One region of the Chromobacterium fluminis genome, then DNA from elsewhere that is predicted to be linked to it. Evidence: predicted binding sites of a transcription regulator. Region 1 holds the regulator's gene; the other holds the start of a gene.
What was found. Region 1 encodes NrdR, which represses ribonucleotide reductase genes. Its sites were predicted from a motif close to AAANACNATATATNGTNTTT; they were not measured.

Region 1 (10,289 bases):
CGGGTATGGAACGACGACGTCATCGCGCCGGGCACCGGCTTCCCGCCGCATCCGCACGCGGACATGGAAATCGTCACCTATGTCCGCGAAGGCGCGATCAGCCACCGCGACAATCTGGGCAACCAGGGCCGCACCGAGGCCGGCGACGTGCAAGTGATGAGCGCCGGCCGCGGCATCGTGCATTCCGAATACAATCTGGAAGCCGTCGACACCCGCATCTTCCAGATCTGGATCATGCCGGAGCGACGCGGCGGGGACCCGTCCTGGGGTAGCAAGCCCTTTCCCAAGGCGGACCGCTCCGGCGCCTTCATCGCGCTGGCCAGCGGCATGGACGGCGACGATCAGGCCTTGCCCATCCGCGCCGACGCCCGCGTGCTGGGCGCCACCCTCAAAGCCGGCGAAAGCGCGGACTATCCGCTGGGCGCGGAGCGCCGCGGCTACCTGGTGCTGGCCCGCGGCCGGGCGGAAGTCAACGGCGTGGGGCTGCAAGCCCGCGACGGCGCGGCGATTAAGGACGAGGCGCTGTTGCGCATCGTCGCCAGCGAAGACGCCGAGCTGATTTTGGTGGATAGCCGGGAGTGACGGAAAGGGGGCTATTGCCCCCTTTTCTTATAAGGCTCTTGTTCGGGAGGGCGCGCGCCTATGAGTAGAACGAGGTTTATCGGCGAGCGCCATGCGCTATCATGACGATGGCTTGCCGCGCCGAGGCGGCGCCAACCTTGAGGAGACATAATGAAACCCATCGCCAGCGGCCGTTTCGACGTCAAGCTCGCCCCGGAGCCATTGAGCGAGACCGCCGCCTCCAGCGGTCTTGGCCGCCTGTCGCTGGACAAGCGTTTCCATGGCGACCTGGACGCGGTCAGCCAGGGCGAGATGCTGAGCTTTCGCAGCGCGGAGCCGGGTTCGGCCGGCTATGTCGCCATGGAGTGGGTGCAGGGCAGCCTGCATGGCCGCAAGGGTGGCTTTGTGCTGCAGCACAGCGCCACGACGACGCGCGGAACTGCCGAGCAAGCCATCATGGTGACGCCGGATTCCGGAACCGGTGAACTGAGCGGCATCAGCGGCTGCCTGCGCATCACGATCACCGCCGGCGAGCATTTTTACGACTTCGATTACACCCTGCCTTGAATGCGCGGCGGGGCGGATTTTCCCCCGCGACAATTGCTTCACGTTAAGGATTTCGCTCCGGCATTTCGTGTAGAATGCCCGCATCGTTAACCCTTTGATGGATGAGTCAAAGATGTTCGCTGCTGACCAGACGATTGCCAAATTCGACCCCGAACTCGCCGCCGCCATTGCGGCCGAGTGTCAACGCCAGGAAGATCACATCGAGTTGATCGCCTCGGAAAACTACACCAGCCCCGCGGTGATGGAAGCCCAGGGCTCCCAACTGACCAATAAGTACGCCGAAGGCTACCCGGGCAAGCGCTTCTACGGCGGTTGCGAACATGTGGACGTGGTGGAACAGCTCGCCATCGACCGCGTCAAGCAGCTGTTCGGCGCGGAATACGCCAACGTACAGCCGCACTCCGGCAGCCAGGCCAACCAGGCGGTGTACTTCTCCATCCTGAAGCCAGGCGACACCGTGATGGGCATGAACCTGGGCCATGGCGGCCACCTGACCCACGGCTCCCCGGCCAACCTGTCCGGCAAGATGTTCAACATCGTTGCTTACGGCCTGAACGACAAGGAAGAAATCGACTACGACGACATGGAACGCGTAGCGATGGAAACCAAGCCCAAGCTGATCATCGGCGGCGCTTCCGCTTACGCGCTGCGCTTCGACTTCGAGCGCATGGGTCAGATCGCCAAGAAGTGCGGCGCTTACTTCATGGTGGACATGGCGCATTACGCCGGTCTGATCGCCGCCGGCGTTTACCCGAACCCGGTGCCGTTCGCCGACTTCGTGACCTCGACCACCCACAAGACCCTGCGCGGTCCGCGCGGCGGCATCATCCTGGCCAAGGCCGAGTTCGAGAAGAGCATCAACAGCAATGTGTTCCCGACCCTGCAAGGCGGCCCGCTGGAGCACGTGATCGCCGCCAAGGCCGTGGCCTTCAAGGAAGCGCTGCTGCCCGAGTTCAAGGTGTATCAGGAACAAGTGCTGAAGAACGCCGCCATCATGGCCAAGACCCTGGGCGAGCGCGGCGTGCGCATCGTGTCCGGCCGCACCGAGAGCCATGTGTTCCTGGTGGACCTGCGCGCCAAGGGCCTGACCGGCAAGGCCGCCGACGCGCTGCTGGGCCGCGCTCACATCACCGTGAACAAGAACGCGATTCCGAATGATCCGGAAACCCCGTTCGTGACCTCAGGCATCCGCATCGGCTCCCCGGCCATCACCACCCGTGGCTTCAAGGAAGCCGAAGCCATCCAGGTGGCCAACTTGGTGGCGGACGTGCTGGACAACCCGAACGACGACGCGCTGATCGCCCGCGTAGCGGAGCAAGCCACCGCGCTGTGTCACCGTTTCCCGGTGTACGCCAAATAAGCCAAGCTGGTCTTGGTCGCTGAAAGACGCCCTCAGGGGCGTCTTTTTCATGGGCGGGCGATAGCGGCATTAACTTGACTGCGCATTGCTGATAACATCCCTACATTGGAACCCTTAGGATTAAGTCATGAAATGCGCGTTCTGCGGCAATGCCGATACTCAGGTAATCGACTCCCGCGTCAGTGAGGACGGCAGCAGCATCCGGCGGCGGCGGCGCTGCCCGGTGTGCGAGAAGCGTTTCACGACTTTTGAAACCGCCGACGTGCGCATGCCGCAGGTGGTGAAAACCGCCGGCCATCGTTCGGAATTCGACATCGAGAAAGTGCGCACCAGCTTCCTGCGCGCGCTGCACAAGCGCCCGGTGCCCACCGCGCTGGTGGACGAAGCGATAGACCGCATCTGTCACAAGCTGCTGCAACTGGGCGAGCGCGAAGTGTCCAGCCGCGAGATCGGCGAAATGGTGATGAACGAACTGGCGCGTCTGGACAAGGTGGCCTATGTGCGTTTCGCCTCGGTCTACCGCAGCTTTCAGGACGTGTCCGAGTTTTCCGACGCGATCAAGGAAATCCAGAAGTCTTCGCATTGACCGCCCGGCGGGAGGCTGGAGTAGACTGCTCCATTCTTCCGTCATCGCGGGTGCCTGCATGCCTGAACCCCTGCCTACCCATGTTTCGCTGAGCGCGCCGGAGCTGTCCGACGCGCCGGCGCTGTTCGCCTTGATCAACGCCAACCGCGATGCGCTGCGGCCGTGGATGCCGTGGGAGCCGCTGACCCGCTCCGAGTCCGACTCCCGCGCCTTCCTGCAGTCCGCCGCCGCCAGCCGCCAGGCCGGCACCGCCTATACTTGGCTGGTGTTGCGAGATGGCGCGCTGGCCGGCGTTTGCGATCTGCACGCCATCGACGCCTTGAACCGCCATGCCTTCGTCGGCTATTGGCTGGACCGCCGCCAGGTGGGGCAGGGCGTGATGCAGGCGGCGCTGACGCAACTGCTGACCGAAGCTTTCGGCCCGCTGGGCCTGCACCGGGTGGCGATAGACGCGGCGGCGGACAATCACCGCAGCTGCGCGGTGGCGGAGCGGCTGGGCTTCCGCTACGAAGGCGTGCTGCGTGAATACCTGCTGCTGCAAGGCCGCTACTGCGACGCCAGGCAGTACAGCTTGTTGGCTCATGAATGGAAGCAATGAAACATGAACGACTCCGCCGATGACCATCGTTACATGCAGCAAGCGCTGCGGCTGGCCGCCGCGGCTACCCGCCGCGCCGCGCCCAATCCGGGTGTGGGCTGCGTGTTGGTGCGCGACGGCGCGGTGATCGGAGAGGGAGCCACCCTGCAAGTGGGTGGCGATCACGCGGAAATCCAGGCGATCAAGGACTGCCTGTCGCGCGGCCTGTCCCCGCGCGGCGCCACCGCCTACGTCACGCTGGAACCATGCAGCCACCACGGTCGCACCCCGCCTTGCGCGCGGCGTTTGATCGACGAGGGCGTGGCCCGGGTGGCGGCGGCGATGGTAGACCCCTACCACGAAGTGTCCGGCCGCGGGTTGGCCATATTGCGGGCCGCCGGCGTAGACGCCGACGCCGGGCTGATGGAGGCGGAGGCGCGGCAAGTGCATCGCGGCTTCCTGTCCAGAGTTGAGCGCGGCCGCCCGTGGGTCATGCTCAAGGCCGCCGCCACCCTGGACGGCAAGACCGCCTTGCTCAACGGCCGCAGCCAGTGGATCACCGGCCCGGAGGCGCGACGCGATGTGCACCGTTTGCGCGCCGAACATTGCGCGGTGCTCACCGGCAGCGGCACCGTGCTGGCCGACAATCCGCAACTGACGGTGCGAGAAGTCCCCTGCGAGCGCCAGCCGCTGCGCGTGGTGCTGGACAGCGATCTGCGAACCGAGCCGACGCAGCGCATCTACCAGGACGGAAGCACTTTGCTGGCCACCTGCGACCATGAGGAAGAGCGCCTGGGGCCTTATCGCGCCGGCGCGGAGATACTGACCTTGCCGCGGCAGGCCGACGGCCATGCCAATCTGCCGGCCTTGCTGGCGTCCCTGGCTCAGCGCGGCGTCAATATGCTGATGGTGGAAGCGGGCGCCGGCCTCAACGGCGCGCTGCTGCGCGCCGGGCTGGTGGACGAGATCGTGCTTTATCTGGCGCCGTCGCTGGCCGGCGACGCCGCGCGCGGCCTGTTCGCCTGGCCGCCGTTGGAAGACCTGGCCGACAAGCAGAAGCTGAACATCCGCGACGCGCGGATGGTGGGGGCGGATTTGCGTTTGAGCCTGACGCCGACCTGAAAAGCTGTTTCCAGTCCGCCGCGTTTGGAAGAACGCCGACGTCGCCGCGAATCCCGTCTGGAGTCTGCAACATTTCTGTCCGAAAATAAGAACAGTCCGCCGGCTGTGCCGAAGAGCGCGAGCGGCGAGGGGAAGGGTAAGACCGAAACGGCTTACGGGAGGGCTGGGGAAAGGGCATGAGCGATTTGAAGGCGGCGCTGGAGGCTTATATGCGATTGCTGGCGCGTCAGGGCGCGCCGGCCCAGGTGATCGACGAGAGGCGTCGCATTTTGGAGCAGATGTTGCCCTGGCTGGATGGCGTCGAGCGCAGCGCGGAAGGCTTTCGCGTCCCTTGCGAGCGTTTGTTGCAGGCCTGTGCGCCGGATGAACAGGTGCTGGCGCTGACCTGTACCCGCGAGTTCTATTACTTCTGGCTGGGCGATACCAAGAAAGTGGTGGAAATCACCGCGCGCAGCGGCTTTTCGGTGCGTAATGTGCGGGTGTGGCTGGAGACGGACTGGGAAGGCTTGCTGATGCGGATGGAGAGCGACGGCTTTTCCCGCTTTCCGCCGTCGCTGGGTCTTTACTTGGGCAAGCTGTTCGAGGACGGCATGTCCGAGCCGGACATCCATCTGCGCGAGCGCCTGCTCAAATCCCTGCTCTATCTATTGGACGGCCAGCCCATTCAGGGCGACAGCTTCCGCATGATGGTGGACGCGGTGCTGCTGCATCTGCGCGAGGCGGAGCTGAAAAACACCTTTCTGCTGCTGGTGCGCGAGTACTTCTATTACTGGCATCAATTCCCGCAAGCCCAGGCGCGCAACGCCGGCCAGCCGGCGGCTTGAGGCGGACTGACCGGTTTGCTATTCCATTCCAGATGCTTCCACCGCCGTAGCCTCAAGCCGGCTGCGCGGCTTCCAGCCTGGCCCGGCCCGGCAAGCCCGCGCGCCAGGCCGGCGGCGCTTCGGCGCTGGCCCAGTATTCCTCGATCTGGCTGATCAGCCCGTGTTCCAGCGTGAACAGGGAATTGGCGAAGTAGCGCGCCGTGCCGTGGTCTACCTGAGCCACCACGTGCCAGCGGCCGTCGGCTAGCAGATTGTCCTGCAGCAGGCGTATGCTCCAGCCCTCCGGATAAACGCGGTTGACGTGGACGATGGCGTCCGCGCCGCGAAAGCACTCGCCGCTGCAGTGCCACAGCATCACGGCGTCGTCGCGCAGTAGGCGGCGCGCGCGTTCCCAGTCGCGGTCCTGGTAGGCGAGAAAGAGTTGGGCGGCGATGGATGGCATGATTTTACCTCATGCTAGTCATGGGGTTTTGATAATGTACAAAATCAAAATCCTTGTCAATACGCGGCTTTGGCGGGTTTTGGGGCGGAAGTTGTCAGATCAAATAGTCTGATGGCATCATGCTTTTACGACTAGATGAGGAGACAAGATGACACACACATCCGCCTACCAGGCTTTAACCCACACTTTCGCCCGCCTGCACCGCTTTAGCCACCTCGGCGCCATCGCCGGCTGGGACCAGGCGGCGATGATGCCGAGCAAGGGCAACGACGCCCGTGCCGCCGCGCTGGCGGAGCTGGGGGTGCTGACTCACGGCATCATCACCGCGCCGCAGCTGAAGGAGCAGCTGGACGCGGCGGAACAGGAAAACCTGGACGAGCTGCAACGCGCCAATCTGCGTGAGATGCGCCGCGAATGGGCGCAGGCCAATCTGCTGCCGGCGGAGCTGGTGGAGGCCAAGACCCTGGCCGGCGCGCGCTGCGAGCACGCCTGGCGCAGCCAGCGCCCGGCCAATGACTGGAAGGGCTTTCTGGAAAACCTGCGCGAGGTGGTCAAACTGTCGCGCGAGGAGGGTCGCTTGCTGGCCGAGGCCAGCGGCGGCAGCCGTTACGACGCGTTGATGGACAAGTACGAGCCGGGGATGAAGAGCGCGGAGATCGAGCGCATTTTCACCGAGGTGAAGTCCTGGCTGCCGGGCCTGATCGACCGCGCGCGCGCCAAGCAGGCGTCGGAAACGGTGATCGAGCCGGTGGGGCCGTTCGCGGTGGCGCAGCAGCGCGCGCTGGGCGTGGAGGCGATGAAGCTGCTGCGCTTCGACTTCGACGGCGGCCGGCTGGATGTCAGCAGCCATCCCTTCTGCGGCGGGGTGCCGGAGGATGTGCGCATCACCACCCGCTACCGCGACGATGATTTCGTCCAGAGCCTGATGGGCATCGTCCACGAAACCGGCCACGCGCGTTACGAGCAGAACCTGCCCAAGGACTGGTTGGAGCAGCCGCTGGGCCGCGCGCGTTCCATGGGTATCCATGAAAGCCAGAGCCTGTCCTTTGAGATGCAACTGGGCCGCAGTCCGGCTTTCCTGCAATTGATCGCGCCGTTGATCCGCAGCCATTTCGGCGAGCAGCCGGCGTTTGCGCTGGATAATCTGCAGCGCTTGTACAGCCGGGTGCAACCGGGTTACATCCGCGTGGACGCGGACGAATTGTGCTATCCGGCGCATGTGATCCTGCGTTTCGAGATCGAGCGCGCGCTGATGGACGGCGAGATCGAGGCCGAGGACATTCCGGCGCTGTGGGACGAGAAGATGATGGCCTACCTGGGCGTGGACACCCGCGGCAATTACACCAATGGCTGCATGCAGGACATCCACTGGACCGACGGAGGCTTTGGCTATTTCCCCAGCTACACGCTGGGCGCGATGTACGCGGCGCAGTATTTCGCCAGCCTGCGCCGCGCTGAGCCGGAGCTGGACGCTAAGGTGGCGGCCGGCAATCTGGAGCCCATCTTCAATTGGCTGAACGCCAATATCTGGAGCCAGGGCAGCCGTTGGAGCACGGACGAGCTGGTGCGTCGCGCCACGGGCGAGACGCTGAACCCGGCGCACTTCAAGGCGCACCTGGAGAGGCGTTATTTAGGTGTTTGATTTGGTAGGAAGCCATGAAAAGCGCGGCTTGGCCGCGCTTTTTTTAGACCCGCTAACAAAACCCCTGATCCTGCGTTGCGCCTCCTTGTCGTACTACTCGTACTGCCTGCGTCGGCGCGCCTTGGCTCAGGTTCTCTGCGAGGTTTTGTGAGCGGTTCTTATTGGGGTTGGCTGAAAAAGGCGTGGATCGCCGCCGCTAGCGTTTCCGGCTGTTCCCATTGCAGCATGTGGCCGGCGTCGGCGATCACGGTTTCCTGGAGTTGGGCGAAGCAGGCGCGCCGCTGCGCCATGCTGGCTGCCACGCTCTTGGCCAGCGGGTGATCGTCGGTGTCGCCGCCCAGCGCCCACAGCACCGGCGCGCTGATGCGCTGCCAGCAAGCCATCGCTTCTTCCAGCCGGTAGAGGACCGGGTTGACCATTTTGTGGCGCGGATCGGCTCGGTAGTAGAGGCCGTCTTCCCGCTGCCGGGTCAGTTCGCGCGCCAGCCATTGAGCTCGCTCCGGCATCAGTTTTGGGTTGCGCTCCAGCAGCTTGGCGGCGACGGCGTCCAGCGATTGCAAGTCGCCGAACTCGGGCGCGGCGCGGGTTTCGCGCAGCCAGCGCGCGTAGCGGCCCGGCGCTTCCGCCGGCTTGGTGGCGGCCAGGCCGAAGCCTTCGGCCAGCACCAGCTTTTCTATGCGCTCGGGGCGAATGCCGGCGTAGATGCCGGCGACCATGGCGCCCATGCTGTGGCCCAACAACTTGACCGGCTGTTGCGGCGACAGCGCGTCCAGCAGCGCGTCGAGGTCGGCCAGGTAGTCGGGAAAGTAGTAGCTGCCGTCGTTCCAGTCGCTGTCGCCGAAGCCGCGCCAGTCCGGCGCCGCCACTTGCCAGCCGTCCGGCAGCGCGTCCACCAGGAATTGGAAGGTGGCGGAGCTGTCCATCCATCCGTGCAGCAGCACCAGCAGCGGCGCGTCGCTAGGGCCCCAGCGGCGCAGGTGATAGCGGTGGCGGTTGAGGGTCAGGGTTTCGGACTGGCTGAGGCGTTGAATCGGCATGGCGGCGCGGGCGGTGGGACGAAAGCCCCAGTCTAACCAGAAACACGGCGAACCGGGAGGTCCGCCGTGTGCGTGGGAAGGGCGCTTAGAGTCACTAACAAAACCGCGCAGCGTACCTGAGCCAAGGCGCGCCGACGCAGGCAGTACAAATAGTACGACAAGGAGGCGCAACGCAGGATCAGGGGTTTTGTTAGCGAGTCTTATTGATGGATGTCGGCCTTATGAGTCTCCTTCAAGCCCAGCAGGCAGACCACGAAGCTGACGCTGTAGACGATGACCGGGTACCACAGGCCGTAGAGGATGTCGCCGGTGTAAACCACCAGCGAGAACGCCACGGTGGGGAACAGGCCGCCTATCCAGCCGTTGCCGATATGGTAGGGCAGCGACATCGAGGTGTAGCGGATGCGGGTGGGGAACAGTTCTACCATGGTAGCGGCCAGCGGGCCGTAGACCATGGCGGCGATCAGGCTGAGCAGCACCAGCACCGCCACCACCATCGGGTAGTTGATCTTGTCCGGATCGGCCTTGTCCGGGTAGCCGGCCTGTTTCAGCGCGGCCAGCAGCGCGGTCTTGTCGAAGCCGGTCAGCGTCTGCTCGCCCACCTTGATCCGGGTTTCGCCGCCGGCGGACGCCGCCTCGCGTTGGTAGGGCACGCCGTTCTTGGCCAGCAGGGCCTTGGCCTGGTCGCAGCTAGTGTTGAGCTTGGCCTTGCCCACCGGGTCGAACTGGAAGCGGCAGCTGGCTGGGTCCGCCACCACCACCACCGGCGACTGGCGCGCGGCGTTGGCGATGTCCGGGCTGGCGTAGGCGGTCAGCCATTTGAAGGCGGGAAAGGTCAGCAAGGCCGCCAGCAGCAGGCCGGTCAACATCACCGGTTTGCGGCCGATGCGGTCGGACAGGTAGCCGAAGTACAGGAATAGCGGCGCGGCGATTACCAGGGAGGCCACCAGCAGCTGGGTGGCGATTTGCGAGTCGACCTTGAGAATCTGGGTGAGGAAGAACAGCGAATAGAACTGCGCGCAGTAGAAGGTGACCGCCTGGCCGCCGTTGATGCCGAACAGGGCGGTGAGCACGATGCGCAGGTTCTTCCAGTTGGTGAAGGATTCGGTCAGCGGCGCCTTGGAGTGTTTGCCTTCGGCCTTCATTTTGAGGAAGGCCGGCGACTCATGCATCGACAACCGGATCCAGGTGGAGATGGCCAGCAGCGCCAGCGACAGCAGGAAGGGCAAGCGCCAGCCCCAGTCGTCAAAGGCCGGGCCGGTGAGCTTGCGGCAGGCCAGGATCACCAGCAGGGACAGCAGCAGGCCGGCGGTGGCGGTGACCTGGATCCAGCTGGTGTAGGCGCCGCGTTTGTGGTCCGGCGCGTGTTCGGCCACGTAGATGGCCGCGCCGCCGTATTCGCCGCCTATCGCCAGGCCCTGCAACATGCGCAGCACCACCAGCAAGATGGGCGCGGCGATGCCTATGCTGGCGTAGCCGGGCAGCAGGCCCACCAGAAAGGTGGAGACGCCCATGATCAGAATGGTGGCGAGAAAGGTGTATTTGCGGCCTATCATGTCGCCCAGCCGGCC
Region 2 (10,289 bases), on a different contig from region 1:
CCAGGTAGGCGCAAACGGCGCCTTTGCGCTTGCCGCCCTGGTTCACCGCCACGGCGGTGTCGTTGACCACTTTCAGGAAGGGCACCACGCCTTGGGATTTGCCATTGGTGCCCTTGATGTGGGAGCCCATGGCGCGCACGGAGGTCCAGTCATTGCCCAGGCCGCCGGCAAACTTGGACAGCAGGGCGTTTTCCTTGATGCCTTCGTAGATGCCGTCCAGGTCGTCGGCAATGGTGGTCAGGTAGCAGCTGGACAGCTGGCTGCGACGGGTGCCGGAGTTGAACAGGGTGGGGGTGGACGACATGAAGTCGAAGCTGGAGAGTACGTTGTAGAACTCGATGGCGCGCTCTTCGCGGTTCACTTCGTTCAGCGCCAGGCCCATGGCCACGCGCATGTAGAAGGCTTGCGGCATTTCAATGCGGTTGCCGTCCACGTGCAGGAAGTAGCGGTCAAACAGGGTTTGCAGGCCCAGGTAGCCAAACTTCAGGTCGCGGTTGGCGTCCAGCGCGGCGCCCATTTTTTTCAGGTCGTATTCGCCCAGTTTTTCATCCAGCAGTTCGGCTTCGATGCCGTGCTTGATGAAGGTGGGGAAGTACAGCGCGTACTGCTTGGCCATTTCTTCCTGGCTGACGGCTTCGCCCAGGATTTCCAGGCGGATATTGTTCAGCAGCAGGCGGGCGGTCACGTAATCGTAAGCCGGGTCCAGCTCAATCATGGAGCGGGCGGCCAGGATGGCGGATTTGTTGACTTCGTCTTCGCTGACGCCGTCGTAGATGTTCTTCAGGGTTTCGCTGAGGATGGCGTCGATATCGATGCCGGCCAGGTTTTGGCTGGCGGATTCGATGGTGGCGCGTAGGCGGGCCACGTCCAGCGGCAGCTTGCGGCCGTCCTTGCGCACCACGTTGATTTGCACCTGGGTCAGGGCTTCGCCGCGGGCGGCGCGTTCTTGGGAGCGTTGTTCGCGGTACAGCACGTAGGCGCGGGCTACATCATGCTCGCCAAAGCGCATCAGAGACAGTTCCACCTGGTCCTGGATGTCTTCAATGTGGATGGCTCCGCCTTCCGGCTTGCGGCGCATCAGGGCGCTGGCCACTTGTTCGCTCAGCTGGGCGACTTTTTCGCGCAGGCTGGCGGAGGTGGCGCCTTGATGGCCCATGACGGCCAGGAAGGCCTTGGTCATGGCGATGGAGATCTTGACGGGCTCGAACGGCACCACCGCACCGTTGCGACGGATGGTTTTGTACTGGCTGAAATCGGCCTTGGGCGCGGCTGCGCGGCCGAGTTCTGCGGCGGTCTGCCCTTCAAAGGTGGTCAATTGCATGTAGCCCTCGATAAGGTGGGTGGTTGCGTCCTTCCGTTACTGCGTTTCCCGAAGGGCAGGCCGGCTGTGGACAAATCTGTTGAAAAGCTGTGCGCGAGCTGTGGGTAAACACAATATGTATTGTTTGTAGCTCGCGGAACACCCAAATTCTAGTGTTGAGTATGGGGCAGTACAAGTCTTGACAGCGGAAGATTTAATGGCTGTTTTGGCGGGGGCGGGGGGCGAAAGCCCGTGGTTGCTGGCTTTGCGGGGCATGAGATTTTTTTTGGCCGGCTGACACATTTCACTCTGTAGCCAAGAAAGCTTGTTGAAACAAGCCGCAGCGGGGTGGGCGGCGCAGGCCACTAGATGTTGTGGATTTGCATCATGGCGCGGGCGGCGCGGTTTTGGGGGCAATTGGTGCGTAATTGGTGTGTTGGGTTTTTGGCCTGTCTGACTGCGCAATCAATGAAAAGCCCCGCGCTCGGCGGGGCTTTGGGGCGGGCGTCTTGGAACGTGTTTACGATCTCGCGAGCTAAGGCGAGACAAGGCGAAAACGAGCGAAAAAGCGGAATGTACAGGTGGTACATGAGCATTTTGAGCTCGGTTTCAACGCCGTATCGCCGACGCGCAGCAGATCGTAAACAGGTTCTTACTCCAGCCAGATCAGGCTGGCCATGCGTCCGGTCTGGCCGTCGCGGCGGTAGGAGAAGAAGCGGGCGCGGTCTATCACCGTGCATTCCTCGCCGCCGTAGATCTGTTCCACGCCGGCGGCGTTCAGGCGCTGGCGCGCCAGCGCGTAGATGTCGGCCAGGTATTTGCCGTCGCCGATATCGCTGAAGGCGGCCGCGGCGGCCGGGTCGCGTTCCATGAAGGCGACGCGTACTTCCGCGCCCACTTCAAAGGCGTCCGGGCCGATGGCGGGGCCCAACCAGGCCATCAGCCGCGCCGGACGCTCGTTGCAGGCGGCCACGGCGGCTTCTATCACGCCCTCGCACAGCCCGCGCCAGCCGGCGTGGGCGGCGGCCACTACGGTGCCTTCGCTATTGCACAGCAAGAGCGGCAGGCAGTCCGCTGTCATGATGGCGCACACCGCGCCGGGCTGGCGGCTGAAGCTGGCGTCGGCGTCCGGCGGCTGGGCGCCCACCTCGGCCGCGTTCAGCACCGTCACGCCGTGCACCTGGTTCAACCAGGCGGGCTCCGCCGGCAGTTCCTGGCGCAGCAGCGCGCGGTTGGCGGCCACGGCGGCCGGGTCATCGCCCACGTGCTGGCCCAGGTTCAGGCTGTGATAGGGCGCGACGCTGACGCCGCCGTTACGGGTGGTGATCAGGGTGCGCACATTGGGCGGCGCCGGCCAGTCGGCTTCCAGCCAGTCCGGCGCTGGCTCGGCGGACAGCTCAGCGGGCATAGATCACCTCCACATCGCCGTCGTCTTCGTCGTCCTCATCGTCCCACTCTTCCTCTTCCGTCTCGTCCAGCAACTGCGGCAGCGGCGCGGCGTCGGCGGTGTCGCCGTCTCCGCGCAGCACGTTCAGCAGGTGGCGCAGGTCTTCCGGCAGCGGCGCTTTCCAGTTGCGCTCCTCGCCGCTGGCCGGGTGCACCAGGGTCAGCGAGTAGGCGTGCAGCGCCTGGCGGCCCAGCGCCTTGACCACGGCGGCGATGTCTTCGTCCATCTTGTGGCGCAGGTTGCCGTAGATCGGGTCGCCGGCCAGCGGGTGGTTGGCTTCGCGCATATGCACGCGGATCTGGTGGGTGCGGCCGGTTTCCAGCTTGCACTCGATGTAGGAGTGGCTGGCGAAGCGCTCCAGCACCCGCACATGGGTGATGGCCTGTTTGCCGCCAAATTTCAGCACCGCCATTTTCAGGCGGTTGTGCGGGTCGCGGCCCATCTGGGTTTCGATGGTGCCGTCAAACGGCACGTTGCCGTCGGCGATGGCGCGATAGATGCGCTTGACGGTGCGCGCCTGCAATTGGCGCACCAGCTCGGTCTGGGCCGGCAGCGTCTTGGCCACCACCATCAGGCCGCTAGTGTCCTTGTCCAGCCGGTGCACAATGCCGGCGCGCGGCACGTGGGCCAGCGCAGGGCAGTGGTGCAGCAGGCCGTTGAGCAGGGTGCCGCTCCAGTTGCCGGAGGCGGGGTGTACCACCAGACCGGCCGGCTTGTTGATCACCAGAATGTGGTCGTCTTCAAAAATGATGGGCAGGTCCATGGCTTCCGGCTGGAAGGCCATCTCCTCGTTGCTGCGCATCAGGGTGACGTCCAGCTTCTCGCCGCCCAGCACCTTGGTCTTGGGCGCGGCGGTCTTGCCGTCCAGCAGCACGTGGCCGTCCTTGATCCATTGCGTCAGCCGGCTGCGCGAGTATTCCGGCATCAATTTCGCCAGCGCGGCGTCCAGCCGTTCGCCGCCCAGCGACAGCGGAACATCAAGTTGTTGTGTAGCGGATATCTCGTTTTCCGAGATGTCGCTATAATCGTCCGGGTCAAAGTAAGGATCAGTCATGAAAAGATACGTTGTCGCTGCAATGTTGGTGATGGGGCTTGCCGGTTGTGCAACCACGGAAACCTACGATGAGACTCGCGGCTGGACCGTGGAAAAGCTGTATTCGGAAGCGCATGATGAGTTGAACAGCGGCAATTATACCCGCGCTGTCAAGCTCTACGAAACGCTGGAAGCGCGTTTTCCTTACGGGCGCTACGCCCAGCAGGCGCAGATGGACCTGGCTTATACCCATTACAAGGATAATGAGCCGGAGCAGGCCATCGCCTCCGCCGACCGTTTCATCAAGCTTCATCCCACCCATCCAAACCTGGACTACCTCTATTATCTGAAAGGCTTGGTGTTTTACAACGATGATTCCGGCTTGCTGGCCAAATGGGCCGGCCAGGACATGAGCGAGCGCGATCCGCGCGCCGCGCGCGAGGCCTTCACCGCCTTCCGCGAACTGGTGACGCGCTTCCCCAACAGTATTTACAAGGAAGACGCCTCCAAGAAGATGGAGCGGCTGCTGGACGCGCTGGGCGGCAACGAGATGCACGTGGCTCGCTATTACATGAAGCGCGGCGCTTACCTGGCCGCGGCCAACCGCGCTCAGGGCGTGGTGAAAAGCTACGCCAACACCAAGTACCCGGAAGAGGCGCTGGGCATCATGATGGCGGCTTACGACAAGCTGTCCATGCCGCAACTGCGCGACGACGCCAAGCGCGTGCTGGCGCTGAACTACCCCAATAGCGAATACCTGAAAGCAGGCTGGTCCATTGAGGACATGCCGTGGTGGAAGCTGTGGAAGTAAGCTGGCCTTGAATGGTTCGAAAGCCCCCGGATTCCGGGGGCTTTTTGTTTGATGCCGGACAGGTTGCGCGGGGCCGTGGTTTGAGGGAGATGCCTTTGGGATGGTAGGATTCCATTCTTTAAGCTGATAATCATAATTAGTCATGTTCAAAACCTTCGCTTCCCTGTTGGCGCTGGCCGCCTTGTGCGCGCCGCTTGCCGCCGCCGCAAAACCAGACGTCGTCCTACTGAAAGAGCGTTACCCGGAAAAGCTGTCCTACGACGGCTCGGCGCAACTGCTGAGCGCTGGCGACGGCGAACTGAACGATTCCGTCATGGGCTTGATTGATGCGCTCAAGCTGCGTTTCCCCTGGCATGAGCTGTGGGCGCTGCGTTCGGCCAACGGTTTGACCTTGCGTCAGGGGCGAACAGAGGCGGCCTTGCCTTTGCCCAAGGGCAGTTATTTCACCGCCAGCTATGTGGCGATGTCGCGAGACGGCCTGACCTTGGCTTTTGGAACTGGCCGGGACGGCAAACTGGAGGCTGTGCGCTGGCGGCGCGGCGGCGCGCTGGAGACGCTGGTGCCTGCGGGCCAGGCCTGGTTGTCCGGCGTCACCGGCATCAGCGCCGACGGCCGCACGGTGATTGGCTGGTTGCTGAGCGACGAAAAGGCCATGCTGCGTGGCTTCCAATGGGTGGAGGGCAAGGGGTTCAGCTTGTTGCCGGAACCCATGAGCTTGCCGCTGGCGCTGGGCGCGGATGGGGGCCTAACGGCCGGTCTTGCCTTGCGCGGCAATCTGGACATGCTGCGGCGGATGCGGCGGATGCAAGATTTCATGAACGAAAGCCCGCTAATGAGCGAGGGCGAGGTGACCAAGCTGCGAGTTTCCGGCGTCCATGCGGGGCGCGGGGATGTGGCTGGCTACTTCAAGCATGCCGACACCGGCGTTTGGTACGGCTTTGTCTGGAATCCGGACGAGGGCAAGCCAAGCCGGCGCGAGCCCTTGCCGTGGCCGACCGAGGCGGAAGGCAAGGCGACTGGCGCGCAACGCGACGCGCAGGTGCTGGCCTGGGCCGGAATGAGCGGTGAGGATGGCAATATCTTCATGGAGAGCGACGTCGTGCGTTGGCGTGCGGGCGAGGGCGTCAGCGTGATCCGCGCTAAGTCCGTGTTGGAAGGCTTGTCCGCGGATGGGCGCACGGTTTTTGTGTCCTTTAACCGGGAAAGCGACCATAGCCGCGCCTTCGTGCAAATCTCGCCGGAGGGCGAGGTGGATCTGGAGGCGGCGGTGCGCGCGGAAACCCGCAAGGAGAGCCTGGAGATGTTCTTGCGCTCGGTCTCCGAGGATGGCCGCTACTTATGGCTGAACTCGTTCACGGCAGACGGGACGTTCCCGCTGCGCTTGGAAAACGGCAAGCTGGCGCCGTTCTCGCCGGTGATGGGCGATCTGACGTTGACCGCTTTTAGTCAGGACGGCCGCGTGTTGGCGGGCACCTCCACCCAGCCGGAGCAGGGCGGCTACGCCACTTTGCGCTGGCGTTTTGGCGCGCCCAAGACGCAGCGCCTGTTCTGCCCGGGCGAGGAGAGGAGCAGCAGCCATATCGTCATGTCCGGCGACGGCAAGGTGGTGGCGGCGGGCCAGGAGAAGCACGGCAGGGTGCATACTTGCCTGTTCGGGCCTTTGGATTAAATGACAAGGCCCCGCGGAAGCGGGGCCTTGGAGAGTGGTTCCAGCGCTTGCCGGCGGGGCTCAGATCGCTTGTTCGTTGGTTTCGCCGGTGCGGATGCGCACCACTTGCTCCACCGGGGTGACGAAGATCTTGCCGTCGCCTATCTTGCCGGTGCGGGCGGTGGCGACGATGGTTTCGATGGCGCGTTCCACCAGGTCGTCCGGCAGAATCACTTCCACTTTCACCTTGGGTAAAAAGTCCACCACGTATTCGGCGCCGCGGTAGAGCTCGGTATGGCCCTTTTGGCGGCCAAAGCCCTTGACCTCGGTGACGGTCAGGCCGTTGATGCCCAGTTCGGACAAGGCTTCGCGCACCTCGTCCAGTTTGAACGGCTTGATCACGGCTTCAACCTTTTTCATGCTGGAAGCTCCTTGTTGATGAGATGAAATGCTATGCGGATGAGGATTATTTTATTAAGCGGCGGGCATCCGGGCAATTAGCCGCTTAAAACAAACAGTGAATTGCTGTATTATGACGCGCTTTCCTGATACTTGTCGCGGGTGTCTAATGTCTTACCTTACCAAGCTCCGTGGCGGCGTTGCGCTGTCGCCGTTCCGTCTTGAAAAACTGCTTGCCGCAGCCGCCGAAGCCGGGCTGTCGGATCTCAGCATCAGTGCCGAATTCTGGCATTTCGCCGAAAGCGAAACCGAACTGACGTTGGAAGAGCAGGCCACCTTGGGCAAGTTGCTGAGCTACGGCGAAGCGCCGCTGGCCGGCCAGCCGGATGGCGAACTGTTTCTGGTGACGCCGCGATTGGGCACTTTGTCGCCCTGGGCCTCCAAGGCCACCGATATCGCCCAGCACTGCGGGCTGGGAGGGATTCACCGCATCGAACGCGGCACCGCCTTCTGGGTTAAGTCCGCAAAACAATCTTTAAATGAAGAGGCTCGTCATATTTTGACGGGCCTCTTGCACGATAGGATGACGGAAACGGTGCTGCCGTCGCTGGACGACGCGGCCCGCCTGTTTGTCCATCAAGATCCGCAGCCGATGACGTCGGTGGACATCCTCGCCGGCGGCCGCGCGGCCCTGGAGGCGGCCAACGCCGATCTGGGCCTGGCCCTGTCCGAGGACGAAGTGGATTACCTGGTGGAAAACTTCACCAAGATGCGGCGCAACCCCACCGATGTGGAGTTGATGATGTTTGCGCAGGCCAACTCCGAGCACTGCCGCCACAAGATTTTCAACGCCAAATTCATCATCGACGGCGAAGAGCAGGAAAAGTCGCTGTTCCGCATGATCCGGGACACCCACGACGCCAATCCGCAAGGCACGCTGGTGGCGTACAAGGACAACGCCTCGGTGATTGAAGGCGCTTTCATCGAGCGCTTCTACCCGCAGCCGGAAGGCCACGGCTACGCTTACCACAGCGAACCCACCGATATTCTGATGAAGGTGGAGACGCACAACCACCCGACGGCAATTTCGCCGTTCGCCGGCGCCTCCACCGGCAACGGCGGCGAGATCCGCGACGAGGGCGCCACCGGCCGCGGCTCGCGCCCCAAGGCCGGCATGACCGGCTTCACCGTGTCCAACCTGAACATTCCGGGCTTTGTGCAGCCGTGGGAGCGTTACAGCGACACGGCGGCGCAGTACGGCAAGCCGGAGCGCATCGCTTCCGCCTTGCAGATCATGCTGGAAGGCCCGATCGGCGGCGCGGCGTTCAATAATGAATTCGGCCGCCCCAATCTGACCGGCTATTTCCGCACCTTCGAAGAAGCGGTGGAAGGCGAGATGCGCGGCTATCACAAGCCGATCATGATCGCCGGCGGCCTGGGCAATATCCAGCAGCAGCAAATCCACAAGAACGAGATTCCCGAAGGCGCGCTGCTGATTCAGCTGGGCGGCCCCAGCCTGTTGATCGGCTTGGGCGGCGGCGCGGCATCGTCGATGGACACCGGCGCCAACAGCGCGGACCTGGACTTTGACTCCGTGCAGCGCGGCAACCCGGAAATCGAACGCCGCTGTCAGGAAGTGATCGACCGCTGCTGGCAGATGGGCGACGCCAACCCCATCGTGTCGATTCACGATGTGGGCGCCGGCGGCCTGTCCAACGCCTTCCCGGAGCTGGTGAACGACGCCGGCCGCGGCGCCGTCTTCCATTTGCGCAAAGTGCATTTGGAAGAAAAGGGCATGACGCCGATGCAGATCTGGTCCAACGAGTCGCAGGAACGCTATGTGATGGCGGTGCTGCCGCAGGACCTGGAGCGCTTCAGCGCGCTGTGCGAACGCGAGCGTTGCCCGTTCGCGGTGCTGGGCGTGGCCACCGACGACGGCCATCTGCAAGTGCGCGACGATCACTTCGACAACAATCCGGTGGATATGCCGCTGGAGGTGTTGCTGGGCAAGCCGCCGCGGATGACGCGCGACGTGACCACCCGCGAGCGCGAACTGAACATTTTCGACGCTTCGCGTTTTGAACTGAAGGAAACCGCGCTGCGCGTGCTGCGCAACCCGACGGTGGCGGACAAATCCTTCCTGATCACCATCGGCGACCGCACCGTGGGCGGCATGACCGCGCGAGATCAAATGGTGGGCCGCTGGCAGGTGCCGGTGGCGGACGTAGCCGTCACCACCATGGGTTTCAACACTTATCGCGGCGAGGCGATGGCGATGGGCGAACGCACGCCCACCGCGCTATTCGATGCGCCGGCCTCCGGCCGCATGGCGATAGGCGAGGCGTTGACCAATATCGCCGCGTCCTTCGTCGGCCACCTGGGCAACGTCAAACTGTCCGCCAACTGGATGGCCGCCGCCGGCCACCCGGGAGAGGAGGCGCGCCTGTACCGCACAGTGGACGCGGTGTCCAAGCTGAGCCAGGACCTGGGCATCAGCATCCCGGTGGGCAAGGATTCCTTGTCGATGAAGACGGTGTGGGAAGAGGCCGGCGAGAAGAAAGCCGTGACCGCGCCGCTGTCGCTGATCATTTCCGCTTTCTCCCCGGTGGAAGACGTGCGCAAAACCGCCACGCCGGAGCTGAAAGAGGACAAGGACACCGATCTGATCCTGATCGACCTGGGCTACGGCCGCTGCCGTTTGGGCGGCTCCATCTACGGCCAGGTGTGGAAGGCGATGGACGGCAAGGCGCCGGACGTGGAGAGCCCGCATCAGCTGGCGGCCTTCTTCAACACCGTGCAGACGCTGTTGCGCGACGATATCTTGCTGGCCTATCACGACCGCTCCGACGGCGGCCTGTTCGTGACCTTGTCGGAAATGATGTTCGCTGGCCATATCGGCGTCACCATCGATCTGCAGGAACTGGTGATCGAGCGTAAGAACACCCAACGCATCATCGACGATTTCGTCCAGCCCACTCAGGAAGCCGCCACCCATGGCCGCCTGATGCGGGTGCTGTTCAATGAGGAGCTGGGCGCGGTGTTGCAGGTGAAGAAATCCGACACGCCCGAGGTGATCTCGCGCTTCATGAAGGCCGGCATCGGCCGCGAGCTGTTCGTGATCGGCCGCGTCAACAACAAGGACCGCCTGGTGATCAAGCACCGCGGCGTGGAGTTGTTCAACGAGAGTCGTTCCGACCTGCACCGCGAATGGTCCGAGACCAGCGCCCGCATGCAGCGCCTGCGCGACAATCCGGCCTGCGCCGACAGCGAGCACCTGCTGCGCTCCAGTCCGAAAGCGCCGGGCCTGAGCGCCAAGCTGAGCTTCGACGTGCACGCCGATCCGGCGGCGCCTTTCATCGCCAGCGGCGCGCGTCCGCGCCTGGCGGTGCTGCGCGAGCAGGGCGTCAATGGCCAGCTGGAGATGGCGGCGGCTTTCGACCGCGCCGGTTTCGACACCGTGGACGTGCATATGAGCGACGTCATCAGCGGCCGCGTGTCGCTGGCGGACTTCAAGGGCCTGGCCGCCTGCGGCGGCTTCAGCTACGGCGACGTGCTGGGCGCCGGCGAGGGTTGGGCCAAGAGCATTCTGTTCAACCCGCGCGCTCGCGAGCAGTTCGAGGCCTTCTTCGGCCGCGGCGACACTTTCGCGCT

Region 2: the regulator NrdR is predicted to act here: its motif matches at 1,428-1,447, upstream of HA052_RS09125 (ribonucleoside-diphosphate reductase subunit alpha).

Annotation. Positions count from the first base shown of each region.
Region 1 is NZ_JAAOMA010000012.1:117,953-128,241, reverse strand. It holds gene HA052_RS10700 (pirin family protein) at 1-582, shown strand, start outside; gene HA052_RS10695 (DUF3224 domain-containing protein) at 733-1,128, shown strand; gene glyA (serine hydroxymethyltransferase) at 1,241-2,488, shown strand; gene nrdR (transcriptional regulator NrdR) at 2,616-3,074, shown strand; gene HA052_RS10680 (GNAT family N-acetyltransferase) at 3,133-3,672, shown strand; gene ribD (bifunctional diaminohydroxyphosphoribosylaminopyrimidine deaminase/5-amino-6-(5-phosphoribosylamino)uracil reductase RibD) at 3,676-4,773, shown strand; gene HA052_RS10670 (hypothetical protein) at 4,950-5,597, shown strand; gene HA052_RS10665 (nuclear transport factor 2 family protein) at 5,650-6,039, opposite strand; gene HA052_RS10660 (carboxypeptidase M32) at 6,188-7,681, shown strand; gene HA052_RS10655 (alpha/beta fold hydrolase) at 7,840-8,718, opposite strand; gene HA052_RS10650 (MFS transporter) at 8,919-10,289, opposite strand, start outside.
Region 2 is NZ_JAAOMA010000010.1:49,681-59,969, forward strand. It holds gene HA052_RS09125 (ribonucleoside-diphosphate reductase subunit alpha) at 1-1,321, opposite strand, end outside; gene pgeF (peptidoglycan editing factor PgeF) at 1,953-2,708, opposite strand; gene rluD (23S rRNA pseudouridine(1911/1915/1917) synthase RluD) at 2,698-3,801, opposite strand; gene HA052_RS09140 (outer membrane protein assembly factor BamD) at 3,800-4,591, shown strand; gene HA052_RS09145 (hypothetical protein) at 4,734-6,260, shown strand; gene HA052_RS09150 (P-II family nitrogen regulator) at 6,321-6,659, opposite strand; gene purL (phosphoribosylformylglycinamidine synthase) at 6,808-10,289, shown strand, end outside.